DNA from 3 places in the Mycobacterium holstebronense genome. Region 1 is predicted to be linked to each of the others. Evidence: riboswitches for the same ligand, from Rfam matches in the RefSeq annotation. Region 1 holds a riboswitch; each other region holds the start of a gene.
The links. Region 1 has a riboswitch for magnesium ahead of RCP37_RS21720 (PE family protein). Riboswitches for the same ligand answer to the same signal wherever they lie in the genome.
Positions count from the first base shown of each region.

Region 2: another riboswitch for magnesium. It lies ahead of RCP37_RS02095 (Rv1535 family protein); the one in region 1 lies ahead of RCP37_RS21720 (PE family protein).
Region 3: another riboswitch for magnesium. It lies ahead of RCP37_RS09890 (PPE family protein); the one in region 1 lies ahead of RCP37_RS21720 (PE family protein).

Region 1 covers NZ_OY726398.1:4,673,248-4,683,218, forward strand. The annotation lists partial or broken gene RCP37_RS21670 (molybdopterin dinucleotide binding domain-containing protein) at 1-412, shown strand, start outside; gene RCP37_RS21675 (nuclear transport factor 2 family protein) at 424-918, opposite strand; gene RCP37_RS21680 (LLM class F420-dependent oxidoreductase) at 915-1,781, opposite strand; gene RCP37_RS21685 (SDR family NAD(P)-dependent oxidoreductase) at 1,903-2,742, shown strand; gene RCP37_RS21690 (TetR/AcrR family transcriptional regulator) at 2,723-3,340, shown strand; gene RCP37_RS21695 (hypothetical protein) at 3,290-4,021, opposite strand; gene RCP37_RS21700 (DUF1906 domain-containing protein) at 4,018-4,818, opposite strand; gene RCP37_RS21705 (LLM class F420-dependent oxidoreductase) at 4,847-5,767, opposite strand; gene RCP37_RS21710 (SDR family NAD(P)-dependent oxidoreductase) at 5,792-6,613, opposite strand; gene RCP37_RS21715 (acyl-CoA thioesterase) at 6,613-7,587, opposite strand; M-box (ykoK) riboswitch at 8,059-8,231, shown strand; gene RCP37_RS21720 (PE family protein) at 8,521-8,820, shown strand; gene RCP37_RS21725 (PPE family protein) at 8,835-9,971, shown strand, end outside.
Region 2 covers NZ_OY726398.1:439,030-449,000, reverse strand. The annotation lists gene RCP37_RS02115 (exodeoxyribonuclease III) at 1-797, shown strand, start outside; gene RCP37_RS02110 (hypothetical protein) at 905-1,393, shown strand; gene RCP37_RS02105 (cation-translocating P-type ATPase) at 1,404-5,909, shown strand; gene RCP37_RS02100 (hypothetical protein) at 5,906-6,181, shown strand; gene RCP37_RS02095 (Rv1535 family protein) at 6,217-6,411, opposite strand; M-box (ykoK) riboswitch at 6,641-6,809, opposite strand; gene RCP37_RS02090 (DoxX family protein) at 7,015-7,440, opposite strand; gene RCP37_RS02085 (MFS transporter) at 7,689-9,446, opposite strand; gene thiC (phosphomethylpyrimidine synthase ThiC) at 9,693-9,971, shown strand, end outside.
Region 3 covers NZ_OY726398.1:2,135,379-2,145,349, reverse strand. The annotation lists gene RCP37_RS09925 (ABC transporter ATP-binding protein/permease) at 1-270, shown strand, start outside; gene RCP37_RS09920 (FAD-binding protein) at 274-1,725, opposite strand; gene RCP37_RS09915 (VOC family protein) at 1,778-2,278, opposite strand; gene RCP37_RS09910 (Rv1815 family serine proteinase) at 2,275-2,949, opposite strand; gene RCP37_RS09905 (LysM peptidoglycan-binding domain-containing protein) at 3,066-3,617, opposite strand; gene RCP37_RS09900 (sterol desaturase family protein) at 3,739-4,662, opposite strand; gene RCP37_RS09895 (MgtC/SapB family protein) at 4,701-5,411, opposite strand; gene RCP37_RS09890 (PPE family protein) at 5,433-6,647, opposite strand; M-box (ykoK) riboswitch at 7,086-7,271, opposite strand; gene RCP37_RS09885 (PPE family protein) at 7,408-8,760, opposite strand; gene RCP37_RS09880 (PPE family protein) at 8,766-9,971, opposite strand, start outside.

The sequences.
Region 1 (9,971 bases):
GGGCTATCCGTTCCAGCTTGGCAATCGGCGGAACCGACATTCGATGAACTCCTGGCTCAACGAGCTTCCTGGGCTACACCGCTCCGGCAAACGCAACGATGTACTGATCAACACCCGCGACGCCGCGGACCTCGGTATTGCCGAAGGCGATCTGGTGCGGGTGTTCTCACCCACCGGCGAGGTCGTGCTGGCCGCATCTGTGTCGGAACGGCCACGGCGCGGAATGGTGATCATCGACCACGGTTGGGGTTCAAGGATATTCGACCCTCGCAGCGGCGGACAGCCCGAGTCGTTCGGCGTCAATCGCAATCTGCTGGTTGACGGCCAATCCCTGGACCCGCTGTCGCAGACATCGCCACTGAGTTCGAGCTACGTCGGCGTCCAGCGACTGGAAGCCCCGAGCGCAGGGTAGAGCGGAGCCCCCTATCGGATTCGGCCTGCAATGCCGTCTAACAGCAACGCCCGACTCTCCTCGGCGCCGTCGAGCATCCGGGTGATTCGCCTGACGATCTGCCACTGCCCGGGCGAGCCGGCCACCCGCTTGAGGTGAAAGTAGTTGGCGCCGCCGCGCGCGACGCGAAACTGGTTGCCCTGTTTGACCAGCAGCGTCGACTCACATACGGCGACCGCCTCGTCTCCGTTCACGGTGACCACCGCCGGGCCCAGAAAGTGCGTACATCCCCGAGCGATCAGATCCTGGTGACCACGAGAGCGCACCATCGCCGCAATCTCTTCGCGGCCGGTCATCAGCCAGTTCTCGACGTCGTAGATGCCGTCGTGTTGCCACAGCGCTGCGGTGGATTCGGGATCGCCGGCATCCACCAGTGGACCGTAGGACGCGATCAGCCGCTCGATCGCGCGCTCGTCCTCGATCTGCTGCAGGCGCCGCTCCAGTTCGGCCAGTCGTTGCTCGATCATCGCCCCTCCCGGCGCGACAGGTCGGCCAGCTCGGCCAATGCGATCAGCTGGTCACGGAAGTGCGCCGACGAGCGCGCCGCGATCACACAGCTGACGTCGGTGGCACCGATGTCAGTGAGCCTGCCGATCCGATCGAGGGTCTGTTGCGGAGCGTCGAGCGGGTCCATCGGAGGCGTCGACAATACGACGGCGAATGACTCTGGGAGGTCCACGGAGCCAAGGTATTTCGTCAGCTCCTCGATGGTCAGGCCGAATGGTGTCCAGCCGTCGCCCAGGTCCACCGCGCGCCGAAGCGAGCGCCGGGTGCGTCCACCCACCCAGATCGGCACCCGCGGTTGCACCGCGCAGGGCTGCACGATCATCGAGTCGAACCCATAAAAGGCGCCGTGATAGGCGGGGCGGGTGCTCGACAGCGACGCCCGCAACGCCTTCATCGCGTCGTCAGCGCGGGCCCCGCGGTCTTCCCACGCGCAGCCGAGCAGATCGAACTCCTCACGTAGCGATCCGACCCCGACGCCTAGAGTCAGCCGGCCACCGCTGAGCCGGTCGAGGGTCCCGTAGCGTTTGGCGAGCTCCAGCGGATGGTGATAGCCCAGCACCACAACCGATGTCACCAATCGAATCGACTGGGTGCGGGCGGCGAGAAACGCCAGCGTGGCCAACGGATCCCAGTAGGTCGTTCCGCGACCGGCCGCGGCGTCGGCGGGAACCGCGACATGTTCCGAGCAGGTGAGGTAGGCGAACCCGAGTTCGTCGGCGGCCGAGGCGATCTGGCTGATGTCCTCGACACCGCCCTCGGCCTCCCAGCTCGACGCTGTTCCGGGGACCTGGATGACGACCGGCGTCGCCAAGCCGAGCCGCATCAGCGGGACCGAATCCGGGGACCGTTGTACCGCAAGGACTCTATGCCTTTCGTTGCGCTGTGAATGTGAGGTAGCCTCATGGGAGTGAAACTAGAATGAATTTTAGTTATGGAGGCGTCTCTTGTCTAGCGGTGATCGACCCGAGTGGGCGCAGCAGTACGGCCCCTGGGCTGTGGTCGCCGGCGGCTCGGAAGGTGTCGGCGCCGAGTTCGCTTTCCAGCTGGCCGAAGCCGGTATCAATCTGGTCCTGATCGCGCGCAAGCCAGACCCGTTGCGTGACACCGCTGATCGATGCAGGGCAGGTGGCGTGTGTGTCCGTGAGCTGGCTGTCGATCTGACTGCCGCGGACGCGGTCACCCGGATCGACGAGGCGACGTCGGACATCGAAGTCGGGTTGCTCATCTACAACGCGGGAGCCAACACGCACAGCGCGGAGTTCCTCGACGGCGATCTGGGGGCCTTCGAGCGCGTGCTCGACCTGAACGTGCGGACGCCGCTGGCGCTGATCCACCATTTCGGGAGGCCGATGCGCGGTCGGCGGCGCGGTGGTCTACTGCTGGTCGGGTCGCTGACCGGGTATCTCGGTTCGGCACGGCAGACCGTGTACGGGGGCGCGAAGGCGTTCACCCGGATCTACGCCGAGGGCCTTTGGCTGGAGTTGCGCGACTACAACGTGCACGTCTTGGAGTTGGTGCTCGGCGTGACCAGGACGCCTGCCATGGCACGGGCCGGCCTCAACTTCGACGTGCGGGGGCTGCGAGTATCCGATCCGGCCGAGGTCGCCCGCGAAGGCCTCGACCAGCTCTCCCGGGGGCCGGTGCACGTCATCTCGGCCCACGCCGACAGTCCTGCCCTGCGCACCACCGCAGATCGCGCCGAAGCCGTGCTCGCCTCACATCGGCTGATGCAGAAGCTGCTCGCGACGGCCCCCCGAGCCGCTGATGCCCCGCCCGCCGGTTGAGCGCGACGCCGCTGTTCCCAGCACGGACGCGCAGCGGCAACGCTGCGAGCGCATCCTTGCCACCGCGGCCCGACTCGGTGCCCGCGACGGGCTGGAGGGCGTCCGGATGCAGGATGTGGCCGACCAGTCGGCGGTTTCGATCGCGACCCTCTACCGCTACTACCCCACCAAGCATCACTTGTTCAGCGCCTTGCTGTTGCACTTCACCCAGACCGCAGGTCCGTTGCACCCGCCGTCGGGCTGTCCGGCAGCCGACGTCACCGATCTCATGGTCGGCATCTGCCGTGCGATGCTCGCGCGACCTCGGCTGGCTCGCGCAATGATCACCTCGGTCAACGCCCGGCGGTCCGAGTCGACGGCAATCGGGGACTTCGACCTGCGTGCCAACATCTTGTCCGTCGCCGGGATCTCCCGGCCCGCACCGCGGGACACCCAGCTGGCGCTGCTGGTGGAGCAGTGCGCCTACGGCATCTTGTCCTGGGCGGTGATGGGTGAGACGACGCCCGTGCAGGCCGAACGCGACATGCGGCGCGCCTGCGAGCTGCTGCTAGCGCCCTGGCGAGGTGATACGCACTCCGGACCCTCGGCGCTGCGCTGACGGCGTGCCTGTGGCTGCGCTATCGCCCGAGCGCGGCATCGCCAGCGCCGTCCCGAGGATCCAGGCGAACAAGAAAGCCGGCATTGCGGTGATCGAGTAGCCCTCCAGCGACAGCGGACCGCTGCGGAAGACGAACGTCAGGAGCAGCACCGGATGGACCACCGCGGCAGCAAGTGCCAGGTGACCTGCGTAGGCCGGCAGCGTCTGGCGGGCGTAGACCGCGACCACGAACGCGCCCAGCGCTACCACCAGGGGCAGCCCCGACATGGCCAGCAGCCCGAACGTCAGGTCATAGAGCAGTGCCGCCGCGTCGGCACTGCGGCGCCGGTACAGCAGGAGGTCAAAGGCAGTGAACCCGCTGAGCAGCAGGGTCAGGCATCCGATGAAGCCCGCGGCGAAGCAGGTCGGAAGGATCGATTTCATGGGAACGCGATCCCGGATGTACGTCCACACCGCGGCACCGAAGACGAACCAGAGCGTGACGCCGACGGTGTTGAGTGCCATCGTCACGACCAGCCGGTCATGGTGGGCTGCGGCCCACCGCGCCACGTCAATCGACTGCGTTCGGGTCGCCGGGAAAGACCAGATCGGATAGGCCAGCAATGTGGTCGCGGGCAGGACGACGCCCAGGATGCCGGACCACCTGGCAACCCGTGGCGCGTCCCAGGATGTGCCGATCACGAAAGTTCCCCCTGTTGTCGGGCGAGGTCCCACTGACCGAAGTCCGCGGCAAGGACGTCGTTGACGTCCACATGCGCGCCGTCGATGACGAAACCCGGCTCGGTCGCGGTGACGATTTCTCGTTGGAAGAGTACGGCTGCCGGTTCGCGGTCTCCGTGCGACCATGCCCGGGTCTGCCATGCCCACCGATGACCCGGGCTGGTCGACTTGCCGATCACCCCGTCGTTGATCGCCCAGGTGCATTGGCGGGCGCCGCCGTAGATTCCGGTGCGATCAACGCCCAGTACGGAGTTGATCCCGTGAAACCATTGGGCCGCCATGTTCTTCCACGTTGTGGCATCGATGTCCTCGTCGACACTGAAGTAGATCGGCGCTGACGGCGGTCCCCCGGCCGCGGCATGCAGCCGCAGCGCCGTCTGCGCATCGGCCACGCCGCCGTCATAGCCCCGGGTGAAATCCGACGGCGACTGCGTCCAACCCGGTTTGCCGAACTGGTAGCAGCTGGCGACTTGCAGGCCGGCGGCGCGTAGCCCGTCGGCATAGTCGCGGGTGACGGGCTTGAAGTCGAAGGTGGCGCCCGGCCGGAGCTCGGAGACGTAGACCAACGCCCCGTCGAATCCGGCGGCCTTGATCTGGTCGGGCGGCACCAGCCGGTGGGCGAAATCAATGACCTGCAGCCCGTTCGCACGGGACCTCGGTGCGCCGACCGTCGCCCCGAGGACGCCGGGCACGGCCAGCGCCGGGGGAAGTAACGCGGCATACCTCAGCAGGTCGCGGCGCGAAGCGGAACGCGTCACAACTGGCAAGGGTACCGGCGAGACGTTCCTACAATGTGCTGATCACCGATTCGCCGAACTGGCCCAGTGCCTCGACCGTATGGCTGAGGCTGTCGCCGGGAACGGTGACCTGTACCCAGGTCACGCCGGCTTCGGCCAGCCGGCCCAGGCCGTCCAGGTAGGCGCCGGGATCGAAGCCGTCGTAGCCGGGACGGCCGCCGACGAGGTTCGAGAAACAGATGTCGATGGCGGCCCAGTCACGGCCGGCCTCGTCGCAGCGCCGTTTCAGGTCGTCGATGCCCGCGGTCAGGGCTTCGACCGAATTCATTTCGGCAGTGCGGGCGGTGCTGGCCAGGCCGGGCGACGCCGGGAACGGCGCCCAGCCCTGGCCCCGTGTCGCGACCCGTTGACGCGCTTTGCCGGTGTTTCCGCCGATCCAGATCGGCGGGTGGGGGCTGCTGACCGGTCGCGGGTGCGCGGTGATCCCGCGGGCGCGAAAATGCCGGCCCTCGAATGAGACGTCGTCACCGGTCCAGATGGCTCGGATGACGTCCAGGCTCTCTTCGACCAGTGCGGCGCGCTCCTCGAAGTCCACCCCCAAAGCGGCGAACTCGCCCTTGAGGTAGCCCACACCGACGGCCAAGGTGAACCTTCCCCCCGACAACAGATCCAGGGTCGCACCCGATTTCGCCACCACGAACGGGTTGCGGTAGGGCAAGACAACGACGTTCGGGATGAACCGGATCGTTTCGGTATGCGCCGCGGCGAATCCCATCGCCACGAAGGGATCGAGACTGTCGTGGCCGCCGGCGTCGAGCCAGCGCTGTGTCGGTGCCGGGTGGTCGGTGAAACCCATGGCGTCAAACCCGGCGGCTTCGGCGGCCCGCGCAACGGTGCTCACCGCCTGCGGCGAAACCAGCTCCGGATGGCAGGGATGGGTGATGATCGGGTAGGTGAACGCGAACCGCATACGCCTCTCCTTCGCGTGGAGTTGCTAAGTGGTCGTCGGCCGTGGCGGGCCGAGGATGTAATCGCCACCGTCGGGATGGTGGTACCAGCCGCCCGCGGCGTGGGTTCCGCCGTCGACGTGAAGCGTCTGGCCGGTCACGTACGAACTCAGGTCGCCGGCCAGAAAGACCGCGGCCCCGGCCATCTCGTCGACATGGCCGGGGCGGCCCATCGGAATCATGTGGGCCACGCCGGCCAGCATCTCTGCCGAGCCGACTCGTTCGATACCTTCGGTGAGCGTGAGGTCCGGGGCCAGGCAGTTGACCCGGATGCCGTGCGGCGCCAACTCCAGAGCCGCCGTTTTAGTCAGGTTGATGACACCCGCTTTCGCCGCCGCGTAGGCCGCATAGCCAGGCGCGGCACGGGTGCCTTCGATGCTGGCGACATTGATGATGCTGCCGGCCGCGCCGTGTTGGACCAGTGTTTGCGCGACGCGCTGCGTGCAGAGCAGGACCTGGGTGAGGTTGGAGCGGATCAGGGTGTCCCACCCCTTGGGTGCGGTTTCCAGCAACGGGGAGAAGAACACCCCGCCGGCATTGTTGACCAACACCGTCGGCAAGCCCACCGTGGCAAGGGTTTCCGCCATTGCCGCATCGACCTGGCCGGAGTCGCGGACATCGATTGCGCAGGCATGACCGCCGACCAGCTTCGCGGTCGCTCGGGCCGCTTCGGCGTCGCGTTCCCAGATCACCACCCGAGCGCCGAATTCCGCGAAGCCCTCGGCGATACCGCGGCCGATTCCCGAACCGCCGCCGGTGATGACCGCTACGCGTCCATCGAGTGTCGCCGTCTCTGCGCGCAGGACCACTACTGGTCCCCGGGTTTCTGCCGTCCCGGCGGCTCGGCTATCGGCCGGACGAGCACTTCTTGTGCGGTGCTGGCCACATGGCGGCCGGTGTCATCGACCATGGTGCCGTGCACCAGGGCGCGGTGTCCGGCCGTTGCGACGGTCTGCTGGGTGTAGAGGTGCCATCGATCGAAGTGGACTGCACGGTGCAGCCACACGCTGTGGTCCAAGGTCAGGCCGGTGTGCGTGGCATGGTCGACCGGCTGCGGGTGGGCACGAAACGCGGTATCCACCAGCAGGTAGTCGCTGGCGTAGGCAAGCAGCACCGCGTGCAGCTGGTGATCGCCGTCGATTCCACGCGGCAACCGCATCCAATGGGCACGCGGACCCGGCGCTTGGGCGCCGCCCAGGAAGACCGGGGCTTCGGCGGTGCGAACTTCCAGCGGCGGGGGCCGTTCTATCCAGGTGTTCCCTCGCCCGGCCAGGTATGGCGGGGCGTGCTGCACCCAGTGCTGTAGCAGCGGAAGGGCTTCCGGTGCAGGCCCGGGCAACGGCACGGGGTCGGCGTCTGTGCTGTCCGGGCTGGTGTCGAAGGACACCGTCGCCACCACGAGGGTGCGACCGCCCTGCTGGATGGTGACCTGCCGTGCCGACATGGTGCGCCCGTCGCGAGTGCGGTCGACGACGATCTCCAGTGGTACGCCCGAGTCGCCGGGACGCAGAAACGACGCGTGAATGGAATGGGCGGTCAGCTCGGGGACCGTGGCCGCGGCCGCTGTCATCGCCTGGGCGATGAGCTGGCCGCCGAAGATCCGGCCGAACCGGCCGGCCTCGTTGTCCGCCCGGAATCGGTCATCGCCCAGTGAGTGCAGCGTCAGCACCTGCTGCAGCCGGTCCAGCGCGTCGAGCGTGGCGCGTTCCAGTTGACTTCCCGACCCGAGCAGGGGACCGCCGTAGTCGGGGTGAGCGGAGACCTCGGACGCCGACGTCTGCACAAGTTCCTCCTCACCCGCTGTGGCCCGTCCGCGGCGGACTGCCGACACGGGTAGCCGGTGATGTGACTGCTAGCCCATTTAAGTAAATCCGGGCTACGTAGGTCAAGGGTGGAGCCCGAACCGCGCGCCGGCAACAACGCGCGCTCGGATCGACCGGGGGCACTTCCGAAGGTAGCAGGAACTCCATCCGGTGCGGGTTTCCGAATCGCCTCCCCGCCAATCCGTCCGGTCGTCCGGTTGCAGCCGTGACTTCGGGATGCATTGGCAATTATGACCGTTCACCTGTTCCGTTGCTTGGACATTCTCAGCAACAACCGATCGATGCGGAGAGGCAAACTTTCTGCGGACATGAATCCTGGTGCACACCAGTATTGTTCGCGAGACATATGCCATGTCAGGCGAACTCATCCGGTAGCGCAGACGTGCTCGTTCGAGTTGACGGCGGCCAGCGGTGATGCCACCATGGCCGCGAACGCACCTCGCTAGGTGAGGCGTCTGTACGGATACAGGCCACTGACCTCAAACGTCGAGAGACGCCCAGGGTCAGGACAGCTCTTCCCGGCTTAAGGGTTGAGCCCAAGTGGCTTTCGGCACATGACTGGATACGCCGTGCAGTGCCAAAACTCTGTCGAGAGGGGTGCCGTCCGGCCAACTCTGCGCTGGTTCGGTTAGCTCCGATGTGCTTACCACAACGGCATCCCCGTATGCCCTGGCCGCGAGGAGGTGAGAGCGACTTTGAGTCCGAGCGATAGTCCCTATCCGAGATCGACGACCATGTCGTTCGAATCCTGCCCCGGCGCCGCCTTCATCCTCTGAATCGGTTCGCCCTTACCGCATCAGCGCTGTCCGCGTCGTGGACGTGTGCTGCTTTGGCGCGCGACTGTTCTTGTGTGGCGGCGAAATTCGTCATGTCCTCTCGAAGGAGAGTCTCCGATGTCTTTTGTGTACGCACTGCCCGAAGATCTCATCGCGACAGCGGCCGATCTGCGCGGTGTCGGCGACACGGTATCCGCGCAAAGCGCCGCTGCCGCAGCGCCGACCACCGGCGTGATTCCCGCCGCCGCCGACGAGATTTCTGCACTGACCGCGGCGCAATTCGCGCGGCATGCACAGATGTACCAAGCGATCAGCAAGCGCGCCGCGGAGGTGCACGAGATGTTCGTCAAAACGCTGCTGCACAGCGCAGAGTCGTACGCAGTGACCGATACCGCAAACGTTATCTCCGTCTACTGAAAGGGTTTTGGCCAATGGACTACGGATCGATGCCACCAGAGATCAATTCGGCGCGCATGTACGCCGGAGCAGGATCAGGGCCGATGCTGGCGGCTGCGGCGTCATGGAATTTACTGTCCGCGGAATTGCGTTCAGCGGCAACGTCGTTCGAATGGCTGGTGGCGAGCCTGGGCAGTCAAGGCTGGTGGGGCCCATCTGCATCGGCGATGGCTGCGGCTGCCCAGCCTTACTTCGTGTGGTTGAGCGTGACCGCCGAGCAGGCTGAGCAGACCGCGGCACAGGCCTACGCCGCGGCCGAGGCGTATGCCGAGGCCCACGCTATGACGGTGCCCCCGGCTGCGATCGAGACCAACCGCGTGTTGTTGGCGTCATTGGTCAAGACCAACGCGCTGGGCCAGAACACACCGGCGATCGCAGCGACCGAAGCGCGCTACGGCCAGATGTGGGCGCAAGACGCGGTGGCGATGTATGGCTACGCCGCGGCTTCCGCCACCGCCACCCAACTGATCCCCTTTGCCAATGCGCCGGAAACCACCAATCGAGATGACGGCAGGCAGGCCGCGGGCGGTATGGACCCCACCGATGCCCACACCCAGCTGCCCGATGCGCTACGGAGCCTCGCGTCGCCGGCGGAGGGCTCGCGTCCTACGGATCCGGACTGGCACTGGACGAAGTTCTTCGACGGCCTCTTCGACGGAACGTGGGGCCACGACGACGGGTCGGGTTTGAACATCAATGCCCAGCTGTGGAACACGATCGCCGCCACCGGCATTTTCGACCCCGGTGGCAACATCGAGGGGTTTTCCGGGTTAGCCACGCTCGGCTTTCTTGCGCGCGGCATGGATGGCGGCACGGCCGCCCTGGCCCGCGGCGGGGTCGGGCCCATGCCGGGTATGACCCTGGCGTCCACGGCCACTGGTGGGCTGGAGACCGCGGGCCGCGCTGCCGGTGGCAGCAGTTCCCCGGTGACCGCGGGAGTGGGCCGGGCCACCCTGGTCGGCTCGTTGTCGACGCCACCCAGTTGGGCGGCGGCAACCCCGACGGGAGCTCCTGCCGCTGGGACGGGTAGCGGCTGGACCGTCGCCCCGGAAAGCCGGTCGATGACCGCGATGCCTCCCCCGATTCCTCCGGGCGGCGCCGGCCGCAACGGC
Region 2 (9,971 bases), 560 kb from region 1:
TGGCCACCTGGAACGTCAACTCCATTCGCACTCGGGTGGACCGGGTGACCGACTGGCTGGCCCGCGCCGACGTCGACGTGCTGGCCATGCAGGAGACCAAGTGCACCGACGCCCAGTTTCCGGCGCTGCCGTTTCACGAATTGGGCTACGAGGTTGCCCATGTCGGGCTGAACCAGTGGAACGGCGTGGCGATCGCTTCGCGGGTCGGCCTGGACGACATCGAGGTCGGGTTTCCCGGCCAGCCGGCGTGGGGCAAGGCCGACGCCGATCCCGCGGTGGAGGCGCGCGCGCTGGGCGCCACCTGCGGCGGGGTGCGGGTCTGGAGCCTCTACGTGCCCAATGGTCGCGCCCTGAACGACCCGCACTACACCTACAAGCTGGATTGGCTTGCGGCGCTGCGCGATACCGCCGAAGGATGGCTGCGTGACGATCCGTCGGCGCCGATCGCGCTGGTGGGCGACTGGAACATCGCTCCCCAGGACGACGACGTATGGAGCATGGAGTTCTTCGAGGGCGCAACGCACGTCTCGCAACCGGAGCGCTTGGCCTTCCAAGCGATGGCCGACGCACAGTTCCTCGACGTGGTTCGGCCCTTCACACCCGGCCCCGGCGTCTACACCTACTGGGACTACACCCAGCTGCGGTTCCCGAAGAAGCAGGGCATGCGCATCGACTTCATCCTGGGCTCCCCCGCGCTGGCGACTCGCGTCGCGCACGCCGAGATCGTCCGCGAGGAACGCAAAGGCAAGTCACCGAGTGACCACGCTCCGGTGCTCGTCGAGATCCGGCGGGACTGATTTACCCGCAGTTCTATGAATTCGGTGTGGATTTCGGACCGATCGCGAAATCACGCATAAGATAGGCGGATTATCCAATTTGCTCATTTGAAGGGCAGGGAATTCCCATGAACGCCGTCGCAGGGACGGTAAGAAAGGTGGCCGGAGCGGCGAACCGCGCGGTCACCATGACCACTGAGGCAGCCGGAGCGATCGGCGGGGCCGCAGTCAACGGGGTAATCGGCGGCATCAAGGGGGCGGCCGGCGGCGTGCAGCGTGGGCTGCGCACGGGCAGCCACTCGACTCCCGCGGCCGCGCTGACCCTGGGCGCCCTCGGCGTGACTGGACTGGTCGAGTGGCCGGTGCTGGTCGCGGTGGGCGGCACCGCACTGGCGCTCAAGCAACTGACCAACCGGTCCGATGACAGCAAGGCGCCGGCCAAGGCCCCCGCTGCGTCGGTACGGCCGCTCAAGGCGGCGCCGGCGGCGAAGGCGACCAAGCCGGTGAAGTCGGCGAGCTCGTCGACGTCATCGCGTCGCAGCCCGCAGCCGAAGAAGACCGCGGCACGGCAATCACGCAGCGGCGCCAGCAGCACCCGCACGCGCACGCGCCACTAGTCGGGTACGAGTGAATTTAGACGCTCCCCTGAGTGCCGTCCGGCGCTCATGGCCGCTTCGGGCGGCGAATTTCGGTGTCCAACTGACCTCAGCGCTGATCGATGCCTCGGTTCAGACCGCTGCCGGGGTAGCCGGCGCGATTCTGCCGAACGGCGACAGGGGCCCGGTGCTGTCCCGTCGCTGTTTCCGCGGCGACGGGCGGGCCTGGGTGGAGATCCGTGGCCTCGACGGCCCCGCCGGTGACGAGCTGGCGACCGCCGTCTTGGACGCCGCCCGCGCCCTGCCCGGGGTGATCTCGGTCCGCTTGAACCACCCGTTGGCGCGCCTGGTGGTCGGGCTCGACCCCACCGCCGGCAGTGAAGTCGTCTCAGTGCGCGAACTGTGCCAGGTGGTGGCTGACACCGAAAGCGAGTACCGCACGGATCGGATTCGGGCGGAATCTCGCGGTCATGGCCCGGTGAGCCTGCCCGGCGACGGGATGACCGAGACGCTGCGCGCCTTGACTGTCGGCGCCAACATCGCTGGCTTGGGCGCGGCGACGGTGGGCCGATTGCTGCGCCTGCCGGGCCTGCCGCTCGGTCTGGAAGCCGGCGTCGTCGTCATCGACTACCAGCCTCGAGTGCGCCGACTGCTCGAGGACCGCATCGGCAAGCAGGCAACCGATGCGCTGTTGGCGCTGGCCAGCGCCGGCGTGCACACCCTCAACACCGCGCCGACCACGCTGGCCGTGGACTTGTCGGTGGAGGCGATGCGCGCCGGGGAGGAACGCGCCGAGGCACGCGCCTGGCGGCGCCAAGAGCCGGAGCTCGCTCACCACGCCGATCATCCGCCGGTGACCGTCCCCGAGCGACCGGCGCCGCGGCCGCCGGGTCCGGTGGAGCGCCACCTGACCCGCAGCGCCTGGGCGCAAGTCGTAGGTGCTGGGGTGATCGGCGCCGCGACCCGGAATCCAGATCTGGCCGGCACGGCCGCCGCGGTGACCGCACCGAAGGCCACCCGCACCGCACGCGAGTCGTTCGCCGCCACCTTTGGCCGCGGTCTGGCCGATCAGCACGGCACGGTGGTGCTGCGGCCGGGCAGCCTGCGTGAACTCGACCGCGTCGACACCGTGGTCATCGATCCGCGCGTGCTGTGCGGTGAGACTTTGCGGGTGATGCAGGTGCGCGGCGCCGACGACGACGAACTGCGCGCCGTGTGGGCGAAGGCCCAGGCCCGACTGTCCGACGCCGACCTCAAACCGGGATGGCACCGCATCGGGTCGCGCTCCGATGTGCAGGCGTCGTTCCAGCCCGCGTTGCTTCCGTTGGCGGCCGCGGTGGTGACCGAGGCGCGGCGCGCCGACGTCGAGGTGGTCTCGGTGGAGGCCGATGCGCTCGGCGAGCTGCGGCCGGTCTTCGACGAGATCCGGCCCCTGGATGGCGCCTCGGTAGACCAGGCGCTGGCCGCCGCGGTCATTGCCTATCAGGCCGAAGGCCATGACGTCGCGGTGCTGTCCGCGGTTGCCGTCGACGCGCTGGCCGCGGCCGACGTCGCGCTGGGCGTGCTACCGAAACAGGGCGTCCCGCCCTGGTGCGCCGATGTCTTGCTAACCGACCTGGCTGCCGCGTGGCGGGTGCTGCATGCCTTGCCCGCCGCCCGCTCCGCCAGCCACCGCGGGGTCGAGATCGCCACCGGCGCTACCGCGTTGGGCTCACTGCTGATGCTGCCTGGGGTACGCGGCAGCGGGCCAGGCCCCGTGACCACGGGAGCGGCGGCCGGCGCACTGTCGGGGTACTGGCTGGCGCGCCGTGCCGTGGACGCCGCGGTGCCTCGGCCGGCGGCGGTGCACGAGTGGCACGCGATGTCGGTCGATCAGGTACGGGCGGTGTTGCCGCCGCCGGAGCTGGAAGAGCCGACCACGACCCACCATGCGCCGGCCGCAGCGGCTGCGCTGGCGGCGGTGGATCTGGCTCGCCGCGGGGCGCAGGCAACCGCGCCGCCGCGACTGCTGCGGCAGTTCGCCCAGGCCGTGCGCAGTGAGCTGTCCGACCCGATCACGCCGGTGCTGGCACTGGGGGCCGCGGCCAGCGCGGTACTGGGCTCACCCGTCGATGCGATCCTGGTCGGTTCGGTGTTGGGCGGCAATGCGATGCTGGCCGCCGCACAGCGACTCATCGCCGAGCGCCGGCTCAGCGTGCTGCTGAACGAACAGATTCCACCGGCGCGCAAGGTCCTGCCCGACGGCAGTCACTGCGAGATCCCGGCCGAGGAGCTGCTTCCCGGCGATGTGATCGAGGTGCACGCCCATGAGGTGGTGCCCGCAGACGGGCGGCTGATCGACGCGATCGATCTGGAGGTCGATGAGTCGTCACTGACCGGTGAGTCGCTGACGGTGGTCAAGCAGGTTGAGGCCACTCCGGGTGCCGATCTGGCCGACCGGGAATGCATGGTCTACGCCGGGACCACCGTGGTGACCGGGACCGCGGTGGCGCTGGTGACCGCCACCGGCGGCGACACCCACGGGCGTCGGGCAGCCGAACTGGTTGCCGGCGATCAGTCCGCGATCGGGTTGCAGCACCAGCTGAGCCTGCTCACCAGTAAGGCCTGGCGGATCAGCCTGGCCGGTGGTGCACTGGTGACCGGCCTGGGCATGGCCCGCCGGACCGGGTTGCGCCAGGCGGTGGCCAGTGGGATCGCGGTCAGCGTCGCGGCCATCCCCGAGGGACTGCCGCTGGTGGCCACCCTGTCCCAGCAGTCTTCGGCCCGGCGGTTGACCAAGGCCGGTGTGCTGGTGCGGGTGCCGCGTTCGGTGGAGGCGCTCGGGCGCGTCGACGTCGTCTGCTTCGACAAGACCGGCACTCTGAGCAAGAACCGGCTGCGGGTGTCGCAAGTGCACCCGGCGGCCGGTTTCACCGACCATGACGTGCTGCGCCTGGCGGCAAGCGCGGCCCCGGTGTCCAATGGCACCCGCCAGGTGCACGCCACCGACACCGCCATCGTGGAGGGCGCTGACGCGGCCGGCGCGTCGGCGCCGGCCGGGCTTGCCGCGCACCTGCCGTTCCGCTCTGGACGTCCGTTCTCGGCGTCGATACGGGGAACCGAACTGACCCTCAAGGGCGCCCCGGAAATGGTGCTGGCGTGCACCGGGGCCGGCCCGGCCGTCAAGCAGTCGGTGGCCGCCTTGGCCGGCAACGGGCTACGAGTGATCGCAGTGGCCCGCCGGGAACTGACTTCCGCGCAACTCACCGCACTGGGCGAGGACCCCGAACCCGAGGAGATCGCCGAGTTCTGCCGCGAGGGACTGACATTCGTCGGTCTGCTCGGGTTGTCCGACACCCCGCGCGACGAGGCCGCCGAACTGCTCGCCGACCTCAAGCGTCGCGAAATCCCGGTGCGGCTCATCACCGGCGACCACCCGTTGACGGCCACCGCAATCGCTCGCGAGCTGGGCCTGGAGGTCGACAGCGACCAGGTGATCAGTGGTGCGCAGTGGGATGCGTTGTCCCGCAAAGGCCAAGAACAAGCGGTAGCCGAGCGGGTGGTGTTCGCCCGGATGTCTCCGGAGAACAAGGTCCAGATCGTCCAGACCCTGGAGCGCACCGGCAAGGTGTCGGCGATGGTCGGCGACGGAGCCAACGACGCCGCGGCGATCCGGGCCGCCACGGTCGGGATCGCGGTGGTGGCGCACGGCAGCGAATCGGCCAGCACCGCTGCCGACGTGGTGCTGCTCGACGAGCGGGTCGACACCCTTCTCGACGCACTGGACGAAGGCCGCGAGCTGTGGCAGCGGGTGCAGGCCGCGGTGGCGGTGCTGCTGGGCGGCAACGCCGGCGAGGTGGCATTCGCGATCATCGGGAGCGCGCTGACGGGGCGCTCGCCGCTGAACGCGCGCCAGCTGCTGCTGGTCAACATGCTGACCGATGCGCTGCCGGCCACCGCGCTGGCGGTCAGTTCGCTCAACGAGCAGGCCGCCGCCGGTGGGCACGGACCCGACGAGCGCGCGCTGTGGCGCACGGTGGCCGTGCGCGGCGTCACTACGGCGTCGGCCGCGGTGGGCGCCTGGGGGCTGGCTTCGGTCACCGGGCGTCCGCAGCGGGCCTCGACGGTGGCGTTGGTGTCGCTGGTCGCCACACAGCTGGGGCAGACGCTGCTGGATTCGCGTGATCCGCTGGTGGTGGCGACCGCTGTCGGATCGCTGGGCGTGATGGGGACGTTGATCACCATCCCCGGTATCAGCCAGCTGCTGGGCTGCACGCCGATCGGGCCGCTGGGCTGGGCCCAGGCTCTGGGCACGGCGACGGTGGCCACTATTGGCGCAGCCGTGGTGCCGCGGCTGCTGTCGGGGTCGCAGGACGACACGACCAAGCCGAAAGAATTCATCGTTCCCGGGCCGCGCCAACCAGACCGCCCGCAGGCACCATCCAACGGTCACCCGGCGCCGCGGCTGCGGCTTGTGCACAATGGGGACACTGGCTCTCGCCGCGGAACAGTCGCGGCTCGATCATCCGGCGACCCGTCGCCACCAGGAGGCTCATGATGGCGGACAAGCCGCGGCGCAGCGCATCCCAGCGCGAGGCAGTAGCCCACATTCGCGAGGCAGAGGGATTCGCCGTTGAATTGCCGCTGTTCGGCAAGGTGACGGTGCCGCGGCCTGAGCAATTGGCCTACTACGGCGGGTTGGCGCTGCTGGCGGCTTTCGAGATCATCGACTGGCCGGTGGCCGTGGCGGTGGCTGCCGGCCACATTCTGGCCAGCAACCACCGCAGCGAGGTGCTCGAACAGCTCGGGGAAGCCCTCGAAGACGTCTAGGAGACGTCTATCAGAGCGCGAGCAGTCGGTTGAGCTCAGTCGCTGACGGTCAGCACTCCGACGCGCCACAGGAGTGCGTACATCTGGTGCAGCGGACCACTGAGCAACCGGCTGGTCATGTCGACCAGCGGGTCCGAGGTGGGTGCGGCAGGACGGCGGTCCAGCGTCTTCGGCGCGCTGATGGCACGCGGGGCCGGAGCCGTGATGTCGGTGTAGGCGATTGCAACCATGATGGCCTCCTAGTCGCGTAACGGTGCTACGCGCTCAGCTGGAGGCCGGAGTCGTGGCTCAGCTGGAGGCGGTATGCGACCGTTCGGATGGGGACGGAACAGATGTCAGATATCGGCTCGGACTATCACCGGAACTCATTCGTCCCTCACCTCCTCTCGGTCGCGGGCGCGCAGAGGCGCGCCGGTTTCACCGCATGCTTAGGAGGGCAGCTCCGACGACTGTCGGAAGACCGCACCCCTCTCGTCAGAGCTTCGGCACTGCACGGCGTGTCCCTATTCAGGAAGCCACTTGGGCTCAACCCTTAAGCCGGGAGGAGCTGTCCTGACCCGGGGCGTCTTTCGACGTTCGGGGTCAGTGGCCTATGTCCGTGCAGACGCCTCACCTAACGAGGTGCTTGCACGCTCCATAGTGCCTCACCGATGGGGTGCGGTCAACTCGACCCCATTCAGGTGTGTCGAGGGTCTCTGACGTGCAGCGATACCGTCAAACCCCCTGCGCACGAGGTGTCACACCAGTCACTTTGGTACCAGAATGAGACCGTCACGGCCCGGTTCTGCGACCAACGCGCAGAGCCGGGCCGCGGGGCCTAGCGGCGGTTCGACTCAGCCTGCCAGCGACGCGAACAACGGTCCGGTCAGCTGCAGTCCGGTGCCGGCACCGGCGGTGACGAAGAAGCCGAACAGCGCCAGGGCGGCGCCGGCCAGCGACACGTCCTTGTTGAAGTGGATCTGCTCGCCGGCCTTGACCTGCGGGTCCCCCTCGTTCCAGAACGGATGCATGACGAACGCCGTCGGCAGCAGGAAGGCCGCCAGCATCAGCGCGCCGAGATCCGCCCATGCACCCGCGATGACCAAGGCCGCGCCGGTGAGCATCCACGCGCCCGAGCCCAGCACCGCGAGCTTGCCGGGCTTGATGCCCTTGCTTTCGGTGTAGGCGGCCATCGCGGCGGTCTGGGTGAAGTGCCCCAGCGCCCCGCCGACGAACACGGCACCGAACAGGATTCGGCCGATCAGTATCACGATGTCCACGACGGACCCCTTTCCAGATTTTGTAGTTGCTTAGTCAACTACCCCAGAGGTTAGGGGCATTCTAGTTGCATTGTCAACTACATTCTGGCGGAAGTGTGCACGGAGGCGCAGACCCTGCAGTCACCGGGATCGCCTCTGCTCGGCGATCGGTCACCGAATCCAGCGCCACCCGACCAACAATGGCGATTACACCTGGTGATTGCTACCGAAACCAGTTGCGTGGGCTTCGCGGCGCGGTGGCGGCGTGTTCAGTCCCGCAGATTCGCCGGCTCGACGGCGTAGTGCCCCGGCGTCCGCCACGATGCGAGCGCCCCGAGCAGCATCATCACCGCCGCAGCGGCAAAGACCACCGCGAGACCGCTATGGAACGGCCCGGAGATGAGCTGCGGGAAGAAGCTGTGTCCGGTCAACGCCTCGGCATCAACACCGGGCGCGGCCAACGCACCCGACGGTGCCAGCAGCTCACCAATCGGGTTGTAGCCCAGAAACGCCGCGAACAGGCTGCCCACCGGCGGGGTGTTGGCCACCTGCTCGGCGACACCGGCAGAGACGCCCTGCTGCTGCAACCCGGCTCCCAGGGCCGCCGGCAAGGTGTTGGCCAGCCCGATCACCATCAGCGAGAAGAAGATGCCGATCGACAGTGACGTGCCCGCATTGAAGAACGTGGCCCGCACGCCCGACGCCGCACCACGCTGGTCGGCCGGGACGCTGGACATGACCACGGCACTGTTGGGCGCCGTGAAGATCCCGCCCCCCAGGCCGTTGAGGAACACCAGCGCCGCGAACACCCGGTAGTCGAAGTTCACCGGAAGCAGCACCAGTCCCACGAACGTCGCCGCCATCAGCACCATGCCGCCGACCGTGAACGGACGGGCACCGCGGCGATCCGACAACGAACCGGCCACCGGACCGGCCAACAGGAACCCGGCCGTCATGGGCAGCAGATAGATACCCGCCCACAGCGGCGTCGATTCGTAGCTGTAGCCGTGCAGCGGCAGCCAGATGCCCTGCAGCCAGATGATCAGCATGAACTGCATACCGCCGCGCCCGATCGCCGACAGCAGGCCTGCCGCGTTGGCCATTCCGAACGCCGGAATCGTGAAGAGCCGCACGTCCAGCAGCGGCGAGGCAACCCGTAGCTCGATGAGGCAGAACAGCACCAACAGCGCCACCCCGAGCCCCAGCGAACCCAGCACGGCCGGGCTGGCCCAGCTGGTCGGCGACGACCCATGCGGCTGAATGCTGTATGTGATGGCGGTCAGCACCACGGTCAGGCCCAGCCCGAGCGTCGCGGTGCCCGCCCAGTCCAGCTTCGCCGGCGCCCGTTCACCGAGTTCGTGCAGCGAGCGCACCGACCAGATCGTGCCCAACACTCCGATCGGCACCCCGACCCAGAACACCGCCCGCCAGTCCCATTCCGAGAGCACGCCGCCAATCAGCAGGCCCACAAAGGACCCGGCAACCGCGGCCACCTGGTTGACACCCAGCGCCATGCCGCGCTGATTGGCCGGGAACGCGTCGGTGAGGATCGCTGAGGACGAGGCCATCAGCATCGCCCCGCCGACACCCTGCACCACCCGCCACGCGATCAGCCACTGGGCACCGCGGCCCATATCGAACGGATCGATCGACAGCGCGATCGCCGCGACGGTGAACACCACGAAGCCCAGGTTGTAGATGCGCACCCTGCCGAACATGTCGCCGAGCCGGCCGAAGAACACCACCAGCACAGCCGAGACCAGCAGATAACCCATCAACATCCACAGCAGGTAGCTGACGTTCGCGGGCTCCAACGGGTTCAGTCCGATACCCCGGAAGATCGCCGGCATCGAGATCAGCACGATCGAGCCGTTGATGGTCGCCAGCAGGACACCCAGCGTGGTGTTGGACAGCGCGACCCACTTGTAGCGCGGGTGGTCGCGGTCGTAGCGCAGCCGGCGGCGAGCGGTGGCGACCGCGCCCGGGTCCGCGACGTCGGTGCTCACCTGCTCTATCTGCGCCGTCATGACTCTCCCAGCTAACTCTGCCCCGGGCGCATATGTTAGCTAAGCAAATGATCAGTTACCTAATTCATTTCCGGCATCCGCAGCGGCTTACGCCGGCTGCTGCGCTGCGATAGCGTGGCAGTGCACGAATCGCCAGTGCACAGATCGCAAAAACCGCGGGAGCGCAACCAGTGCGCTGAGAGGACGGCCGGGGCCGTCGACCGTACGAACCTGACCGGGTCATGCCGGCAAGGGAGAGGAAGAACTATGACTGACGTTGCAGTGGAGCCGCAGGTCACCACCGGGCCCATCCCCTACAGCGAGAAGGCCTACCGCGAGATCGAAGCTCCCGGCGGCGTCACAATGAAGGTGCCGTTCCGGCGCATCAACCTGACCACCGGTGAGCACTTCGACGTCTACGACACCTCCGGTCCCTACACCGACGCCAATGCCGAGATCGATCTGCACCGCGGCCTGCCGCCGCGGCCGGGTGTGGTGACCGATCGCGGCACCCAACTGCAGCGCGCCCAGGCCGGTGAGATCACC
Region 3 (9,971 bases), 2.3 Mb from region 1:
GTCGAGGATTGGGCCAAGGTGCTCTCGCCCGGTGAGCAGCAGCGGGTGGCGTTCGCCCGGCTCCTGTTGACGCGCCCCAGGGCTGCGTTCCTCGACGAGTCGACGTCGGCGCTCGACGAAGGACTGGAGTTGACGCTGTATCGGCTGCTGCGCTCCGAGCTGCCCGACACCATCCTGGTCAGCGTGAGCCACCGGCACACGGTGCGCCAGCACCACAAGCACGTGCTGGAGCTGCGCGGCCAGGGCCGCTGGGACCTCAGTCCGGTCTAGCCGCTAGCGAGCCGCCGCGTGCGCCCCGGCGCGGCGCCCGAAGAACGAGCCCTCCCCCAACTGGGTGCCGCTGGCATAGCCCTTGCCGTCCTGGGCGATGTTGGCCGCGCAGGCCCCGGCGGCGTAGAGGCCCGGGATCGGCTGGCCGTCACTGCGCAACACTTCGCCGTCCACCGAGGTCGCCAGCCCGCCGATGGTGAATCCGGCGTACACGGCCTTGCCCAGCGTCAGGTCGAACGCGCCCCACGGTCCGGTGTCCTGCGCCGTCAGGAACGGCGGCTGCTTGTGGAAGTCGGGGTCCTGTCCCTGTGCCGCGTACGTGTTGTAGCGGTCCAGGGTCGCCACCAGGTTTCCTTCCGGAATGCCCAGTGCGGCTTCCATTTCCGGTACGGTCTCCCATCCGTCGATCAGCGGAACCAAGGGCACCTGCGGCTTGCGCATGTGGGCCTCGTCGACGATCAGGAAGGCCGCGCTGTCGGGCTGGTCCATGACGAATCCCGACGTGCGCGAGTGGTAGGAGTCCTCGGCGACAAAGCGCTTGCCCTCTTTGTTGACGATGATGCCGGTCAGCAGGATCGAGGGCGGGTAGACCGGTGCGGTGATGAATATCTGGTCCATGTGCTTGGTGGCGCCGCCTGCCGACATCCCCATCCGGATGCCCAGTCCGTCGTCGTAGGTGTTGCCCAGCACGAACGGCTTCTCGGCCAGCTTCGGCGTGTACTGGGCGACCATCTCCGGGTTCATCACGAAGCCACCGGCGGCAATCACCACCGACTTCGCTTTGATCACACCGCTTTCGGTGAAGTGCTTCCACGTGACACCCACGACGGCACCGGAGGCGTCGGTGACCAGCCCGGTGGCGCCGGTTTCGTAGCGGATCGTCACCCCGAGGTCGTCGGCCCGCTTGAGCAGCAGGTCGATTGCCATCTTGGCGCCCTGGGTGTCACCGGGCACCGGAACCTTGTGCCCGCGCGGCGCCGGAACGGCCTCGTTCAGGAACGGCCACACCTTCTCGTTGCCGGTGAACATCAGCCCCTCGGTGTTGGGCTGGATCACCGCCTTCTCCGGGTAGTAACTGCGCTCAAACGCAATTCCAAGGTCTTCAAGCCAGTTGAAGTGCTCGACGCTGCCGTCACAGTAGGCCCGGATCTTGTCATGCTCGGGTTCGCGCGACACCGCGACGAGGTACTTGTACATCTCGTCCGCCGTGTCGGCATGCCCGGTGGCCTGCTGGACCGCGGTGCCGCCGCCGAGATAGAAGTGGCCGCCTGCCATGGCGGTGGTGCCGCCGGCCTCGGCGGCCCGCTCCAGCACCAGGACCCGGGCCCCGGCTGCCGCCGCCGTGACGGCCGCGCAGCCGCCACCGATGCCGAAGCCGATCACCACGACGTCGAACTCGTCGGACCACTCCGAAACCGTTTCGGCACTGGTGGTGTCCGGGATCTGGGTGCTCATTGCCGCCACTCCTCTATGTCGCCGGCGCTGGACATCGGCGCCGCTGCGGTGGTTACCGCTGCTCCTGTTTGATGTAGTCAAACACCGCTCGGATCTCGGCTGGGATGTAGGCGATCTCCAGGTAGGGGATGCCGGCTTCCGGAGCTGAGACGTACGCGAATTGCATGCCGCCGGGCATCACGCCCCGGGCAACCACCTGGGCGTCCTGCTCGGCGGTGTCGTTCAGCATAACGTCGAAATTTTCGGGGTCCTCGGCCTCGATGCAGACATGGTGCAGGCCCGGCCCGTGGGCACGGAGGAAGTCGTCGTAGAGGCTGCGTCCACGTACCGGTGCGATCAGCTCCAACTGCATGTCACCGACGTAGCTCAGCGCGATGTCGGCGACGAAATCAGCCGGCTCGCCCAGGTAGCTGCAAGTGTCCGGGGCGAAGTGCACGCCGGGCATACGGATCCATTTGCGCACGCCGAGCAACGCGGTCAGCGTGGACTCGGTGGCATCGAGATCGCCTGTGACCCAGGCGATCTGGTTGGGCGGGCGAGGCGGCGGGGTCACGACAGCGGGGTCGGCACGCCGACGTCTTCGCGGACCTGCTGCGAGATCGCCGGCCACGAAACCGCGGCGGGGAATTCGCCCCAGACACTGTTGAACAGCCCGACGATTCGGGCCGGACCAGAGCCGCCCGGCGCATACACCGGGCCGCCGGAGTCACCCTGCTGACTGCGAACGCTGCGCGTCATCGTGAACCATCCGTTGTTGACCCGTTCGACGGTGCCGCAGGTTTCTCCGGTGACGATGCCGAAGTGGCAGACCGGATCACCGGGTTTCAGCTCAATGTCCGGGCCGGCCTGCAGCCGCAGACCCCCCGGTAGGACATCGTTGACGTCGACATCGTCGGCCAGCACGATCGACTCGTAGTCGGCAATCACCTGGTCGGTGTTGACGGTCGAACCATTAGGCGTGTTGTCGCGAAAGGTCGCCAGCCTGCCGATGACTGCCCCGCCACGGTCGGTGACGGTACCGCTCCCCCGGCAATGGCCGGCGGTAAAGGCAATCCGCATCACCGGGTCGACGTAGCCGAGCGTGCAGACGTGGGTGTCCTGGCGGATCTCCATCCCCGGGAACACCAGCACCCCGTCAGCCCGGGCCGGAAAGACCGTCGGCCCAGCAACTGTCGCACCGATCCCCAGCAGCACCGCCAGCACCCGCGCAACGAGCCTGCGCAACCGTCGACTCCTATCGTTGAGGGCCGGTTTCGGTCCGGCCGGACCAAGCCACCATGGCGCAGCGCGGCGGCCCGGCCCCAAGGGATCCGGGCCGCCGCGGCGGCGTTGCGCGGCGATCAGGGGATCGTCAGCTCCTGACCGGGGTGGATCAGGTCGGGGTTGGCGATACCGCTGGCCTCCGCGATCTGCGGGTACTTGTTACCGTCACCGTAGAACCGCTCGGCGATGGCGAACAGGGTGTCACCGGCGACCACGGTGTAGGTGCGTGCCGCGGGTGCGGCCTCCTCCACGGGAGCCGGAGCCTCTTCGGCCTTGGGCTCCTCCGGCGGCGGAGCGTCGGTCTCGGTCTTGGTGGACCAGGCCGCGCCGTCGGCGGCGTAGAGCACCAAGTTGCGGTCGTCCTGCAGAACCAGCTTGACGTCCTTCTTGCCCTTGGTGTCGGTGTGCCAAATCGGCTTGTCGGCGGTGTACAGGACGAAGTTTCCGTCCGCCTGCACCTCGGCGCGCACCACATCGTTGCCGTTGGTGCCCGAGGCCCAGATCGCTTTGCCCCGCGCCGCCAACACCAGGTTGCCGTCCTCCTGCAGCGTCAGGGTGTAAGCCCCGTTGTTGGAGGTCAGTGACTCGCCCTTGACGAGCTTCTTACCTGCAGTGAGGGTGTCTCCCAAGCTCTGTGCCACGTTGTCCCCTTCATCATCGGCACGCCGCGACCTGACTCGCCGGGCGTTGTCGCTCGGATGCGACGTTAGTCAGCCTAGGCGAACACCCGCCGGTGTGCCCCGCATTACGTCACGGCAGTCTCGGCTGCTGGGCGACGGCCACCGCCGGCGCGACAGGTTGCCAGCCGGGCGGTCCGAAGATGTAACCCCACCGGTCGCGCCACCGAGTCGCACTGCGCACATCGGCGATGATCGAGGCGTACTCGTGGAATTGCAGGGTCACGATGTTGAAGGTGTCGACCGGCTTGGTCAGCCCATAATGCGGGCGAAACCGCTCCGGGGCGAAGCTGCCGAACATCCGGTCCCAGATGATGAGGATCCCGCCGTAGTTGCGGTCCAGATACTCCGGATCCATGCCGTGGTGCACCCGGTGATGCGACGGAGTGTTGAAGATGAACTCGACTGGCCGCGGCAGCTTGTCGATCCGTTCGGTGTGCACCCAGAACTGGTAGATCAGGCTCACCGAGAAGCTGGCGAACACCATCCACGGCGGAACACCCAACAGCGGCAAGGGAATCCACATCAAGATCTCGCCGCTGTTGTTCCACTTCTGGCGCAGTGCGGTGGCGAAGTTGAAGTAGCGGCTGGAGTGGTGCGCCTGATGAGTCGCCCAGATCAATCGGATCCGATGCGCGATGCGGTGGTAGGTGTAATAGAGCAGGTCCACACCGACGAGTGCGATCACCCAGGTGTACCAGCGCGTGGGCGACAGATGCCACGGCGCCACATAGGTATAGATCGCCGCGTAGCCTAGCAGCGCGATGAACTTCCACGCGGCGGTGGTGGCCATGGACACCAGGCCCATCGAGATGCTCGCCCAGGCGTCCTCGGTGCGGTACGCACCGGCGGGTACGCGCTCTGATTCAAACTGTTCAAGTCTGCGTGCGGCGAACCATTCCAGGCTCAGCAGCAGCAGGAAAAAAGGCACGGCGAATATAACCGGGTCGCGCATCGGCCCGGGCAACGCCGACCACACACCCGCGATCGCATCCACCGTCGTTACCTACCTCCGGAACATCAGCCTAGGCCCGATCAGTCCGATGACAGCGACGACTGATCCTCGGCGTGCCACTGCACCGCGTAGACCCCCGGCTGCAGCGACAACTCGCCCACCAGTCGCTCGAGCCGGTCCGGCGCCCGACTGTCCGAGAGCATCGACGCGGTGAGCGCAATGTTGTCCTCGCCGGCGCGAACGGTGTGAATGCCCCGCAGAATCAGGTCGTTGCTGGCGGTGTGCTGCACGATCTGGGCGCGCAGGTACTTCTCGGACTTCGGCCGGCAGATCACCTGTACCTCATACGGCGACTGCGGTTCGTCCTCCTCCACGTGCTGATCGCGGTCGATGAGCCGCCCCAGCGGCCGCAGCAGCAGATGGGTGCCGACGATCGCGCCCGTCCCGATCAGGGCGAACGTCAGGTCGCCGGCCGCCGCAAGCACGCCCACAGCGGCCGAGCACCACAGGGTGGCCGCGGTGTTCAGGCCGCGGACGTTGAACCCCTCGCGCAGGATCACCCCGCCGCCGAGGAACCCCACCCCCGACACCACGTACGACGCGACGCGGGTGGAGCTGGGTTCCACCGCGACGGCGTACAGCACGAACAGCGTCGCACCGGCGGCAACGAGTGCGTTAGTACGCAGTCCCGCCATGCGCGCACGCCACTGTCTTTCCAGCCCGATCAGTGCACCGCAGCCCAGCCCGACAGCCAGTCGCAACGTGAACTCGGCGACGCTCAGCGTCTGCATGACTTCAACGATGACACATGCCTAGCCGGCGACCACCGGCCGAGCCATCACCGTGGGCTTGAAGCCATACCGCGGGGCGGCGAAACCGTAGTTGCGGCCCTGCCCGGCGCCCGCCAGCGGCACCCCGGGCATGCCGGCCGCGCCGGCCTCCGGTGCGTGCGCAGCGACCGTCCAGCCGGTGGCGGCGACCGAGGTACCCGGAGCCGCCGTTGCCGGAACGGCGGCGGCCCACGACTGCGGTACCGACAACGCCCCGACCGACGCGGCGTGGCCCATGCTCGCCGAGGCGGCACCCAGACCACCACCCAACCCGTGCATTCCGTTGCCCAATCCGCCGCCCAGCGCTCCGAGCATCGGCGTGAACGGGTCGATGGCGCCTAAGCCCAGCGGGTCCCCGGCGGCGATGGCAGCACCACGCACCACCGCCATGTCGGCAGCGAAACTGGAGATCCCGGCCGCGGCCATCGGACTGAACGAGCTGCTCATCAGGTTGGTGGCGCCGTTCGCCACATCGCCAGGCTCCACACCCAAGAAGCTGGCGAGCCAGTCGATCAATGAAGCAGGCGCCGACGACTGGGTGGGCGACGCGAGGCTCTGCAGTGTGTTGGGCATGTTCGTAAGCGCCTGGGACGCTGCGGATTGCGCGTTTGACGTGGCCGCCGTACCGGCGGCCTGGGAGACCGCCGCCTGCTGCGTACCCTGCGCCGACGGGTCGGCGACCTCATGCGGTGCGGTGAACGGCGTGACCTTGGTCGCCGCCGCGGACGACGCCGCGTAGCCGTACATGGCACCGGCGTCCTGGGCCCACATTTGGCCGTACTGCGCCTCGGTGGCCGCGATCGCCGCAGCGTTCTGACCGAGGAAATTGGTCGCCACGAGCGCCGCGAGCTGAGACCGGTTGGCGACGATCAGCGGCGGTGCGACCGTCATCGCGTATGCCGCGTCGAACGCCGCGGCCGCCGCCTTGGCCTGCATGGCGGCCTGCTCTACCTGGGCGGCGGTGGTGCCCATCCACACCGCGTAGGGCGCTGCCGCGGCGGCCATCGCGTTGGAGGCCGGCCCCATCCAGCCTTCGCTGACGAGTCCGTTGATGACGGCCTGGTAGGCGGCTTCGGCCGAGCTCAGTTCGGCGGCCATCTTGTCCCAGGCCGCCGCGGCGGCCATCATCGGTCCCGAACCGGGGCCAGTGTAGATACGTGCTGAGTTGATTTCCGGCGGAAATGCTCCGAAGTCCATGGTAGTGCTCCTTTTTGATGGTTTTCGAGCCAAAAGTGGCTGATCTTGGGGTGCTGTGCAGGCAGGGGTCGGTGCCCGATATGCGTTGCAGCCGTAATCCGGACGGCAGGAGAAATCGGGACAGCGGTCGTGGCGACATGCCGGAGCCGCTCATGCCAAGTCGATCGCAGGCTCAACGAAATAGCCGAGCTACCAATCGATTTCAGGGCACGACGAAGCCTGGCGCCTTCCGCTATGGGAAGGTACGCCAGTCGACGAGTTCAGCGCCGGTGCGAATCAGATGGTGAAAGCAGTACCGAGATCGAAGGAGACGAACATCGATCTCGGATAGGAACTATCACTCGGACTCAATGTCGCTCTCACCTCCTCTCGGCCTGGGCACGCGCGGGTGCCTGCACGTATGCACGACGAGGTGAAGTAGCCCGGCGACAACCGAGATCCGCACCCCTCTCGTCAGAGCTTCGGCACTGCACGGCGTGTCCTGGCCTGCACAAATGTGCAAACCCGGAAGCCACTTGGGCTCAACCCTTAATCCGGGAGGAGCTGTCCTGACCCGGGGCGTCTTTCGACGTTCGGGGTCAGTGGCCTATATCCGTGCAGACGCCTCACCTAACGAGGTGCTTGCTTAACCATAGTGCACCAGTGCGCTGGCAGGGTCAATCGGCTGCGGCGAGCCGCGAACGGGCTGCCGTCCACGGGTCTGCGCCGGATGCGAAACCGGTTGTCTTCGGCCAGAAGTCGGCCAGAACTCGCACAGGCATTAACCAGGCTGGCGATCCGGTCCGGCGCGGTGCTGACCGCCCGGGTTGACGTGAACCGCATGCACGCCAGGCTGCTCGGCAAGTTCTTCGAGCAGGCTGTCGAGCCGGTCGGGATCGACGTGCCAGTGCTGTACCTCAGTGGTGCCGGCCAATTCGGTGACCAGGCGTTCCAGTCGGCTCTGCGCATGGCCGTTCATGGCCGCGGCAGGCCGACTCCGCGGAGCGGAGCCGGTGAGCGCCCGCCCGGCCAGGCCGGCCAGGCCCAGATCCCCGAACACGCCGCAGGGGATCTCGGCCGCCGCTGCCGCAGCGGCGGGCACCCCGGCTACCCCGCTCCCCTGCGCCGCGGCGGCCATCGTGGCCACCGGCGCGCTGGTCACCCAGTTCGGCGGAACGCTGAGCCTGCCGACCGCGGCCCCCGCGCCCACACGGGCCGATAGCGGTCCAGATCCGGTCGCTGGGGGCGGGACAGGCAACGCCGACGCCGCCAATGCCGAAGCCCCGGAACCGAACCCAGCCCTGCCCCCGGTGGCCGCGGCGATGTCCAGGTCGGTGTTGAGGTTGCGGGAGTACTGGATCAAGCCGTAGAGGACGGATTTGATGGCGTCGTTGAAGGGCACAATGCTCTTCGGCAGGATCAGCACGTACGAGACCAGCTGCGACAGGGTGAGTGCGCTGGGGTCGTCCGCGAGTTGCAGCGGCGCCGCCGCGGGGGCGAGTCCCTGCAACGCCTGCGGGATCGCGGCGATCAGCTGCGCGAGCTGGTCCTTCGCCCCGCCCGCGGTGGCTTCGGCCGCCGCGGCCGCCTGCCTGCCCAATCCCGTGGGATCGGTGGTGGTCGGCGGATCGGTGAACGAGCTCAAGGTGGTCGCGGCCGCCGACTGGGCCGCGTAGGCGTACATGGCCGCCGCGTCCAGCACCCACAATTGTGCGTACTCGGCTTCCAGCATCGAGATGGCCGCACTGTTCTGCCCGAATACGTTCGCAGCGATCAGTGTCACCAGTGCCTTGCGGTTCGCCGCGATCACCGGCGGAGGCACCATGGAAGCCAAAGCCTCCTCGAAGGCTGCCGCGGCCGCAGTGGCACCGGTCGCAGTCTGTTGGGCGAGCACCGCGGTCTCATCGAGCCACATCACGTACGGCGCGAGGGCGCAGGCCATCGAATTCGCGGCCGGTCCCAGCCATACCTCATCGGTCAGGCCCGTGAGCACCGACTGGTAAGCCCCAGCGGCCAAAGCGGTCTCGGATGCCAACCGCGCCCATGCCGTCGCGGCGGCGAGCATCGGTCCCGAGCCCGGCCCGGAATACAGCCGCCCGGAGTTCACCTCCGGCGGTAGCACGGCGAAATCCATCTCGGTCACCCCGGCGGCCCGCTCTGCTCATCGGTGTCGAAGTACACCTCGTGGACGCCTGGTTGCGTGGCCACCTCGCCCAGCAGACTCTTGAGCTCACCGGGTTCGACATGCCAGTGCCGCACCTCGTTGGTTCCGATGAGCTCACCGGCGCTTCGCTCGCTGCAACCGGCGGCCCGCCCACGCCGATGGCCGTCGCGCCCGGCGAAACCGGCCACCGCCACCCCGACGCCAGGGCGCGCGAGGGCCGCCGATCCTGCCGGGGCCGCCGCGCCCGCTGGCGTCGCCGGCGAAGCGGTCGCGGTCGCCGTGACCTCAGGCACCGCGTCCGCCCAGGCCTGCGGAACCGCCAATTTGCCGACCGCGCTCGCCGTTCCGCTGCTCGCAGCCACAACCGGCCGGGCGTCGCCCAGCGAGGTGGCTTCAGTCAAGTTCGGTGCCCTTGCCGCGGAACCGAATCCGGCTCGGCCTCCGGTGGCCTCGGAGATGTCGAGGTCGGTGTTGAGATTGCGCGCGTACTGGCCCATGCCGTAGAGCGCCGAGATGTTGGTGTCGTTGGCCGGCAGGATCGACCGGGCCACCGTCTCGATGTAGGACGCCGCCTGTGACACCGGGTCGGGCGCAGCCTGCGCACTTCCGGCGGTAGCTAGGCCTTGCAATGTGCGTGGTATCGCATCGAGCATCGGGGACAGCGGGGAATGGGCGCTGCCCACGGCGCCCTGCCCTATGGCAGCGCCTTGCGCGGGCGCCCCGGCCGAGTCAACGACCGCTGGCGGCGCGCTGAACGGCTTGACCTCGGTCGCGGTTGCCGAACTCGCCGCGTAGCTGTACATCGCCATCGCGTCCTGCAACCACATCTGGTGGTACTCGGCCTCGGTCTCCGCGATCGCAGTCGTGTTCTGTCCGACCACATTCGCGACGACCAGGGCCGCCAGCAGACTGCGGTTGGCGGCAATAGCCACGGGCGGCACCGTCGACGCGTGCGCCTGCTCGAAATCACCCACGGCCAGCATCAGCCGGCTCGCCGTGTCCTCCGCCGATGCCGCGGTGGCACCGAGCCACTGTGCGTACGGCGTAGCCGCGGCCGCCATCGACTGTGACGCTGGACCGAACCAGCTCTGTCCTGACAGCTCGGCAATCACGTCCTGGTAGGCCGAGGCTGCGGCGCCGAGCTCCCCTGCCAACCCACGCCATGCGCCGGCTGCCGCCAA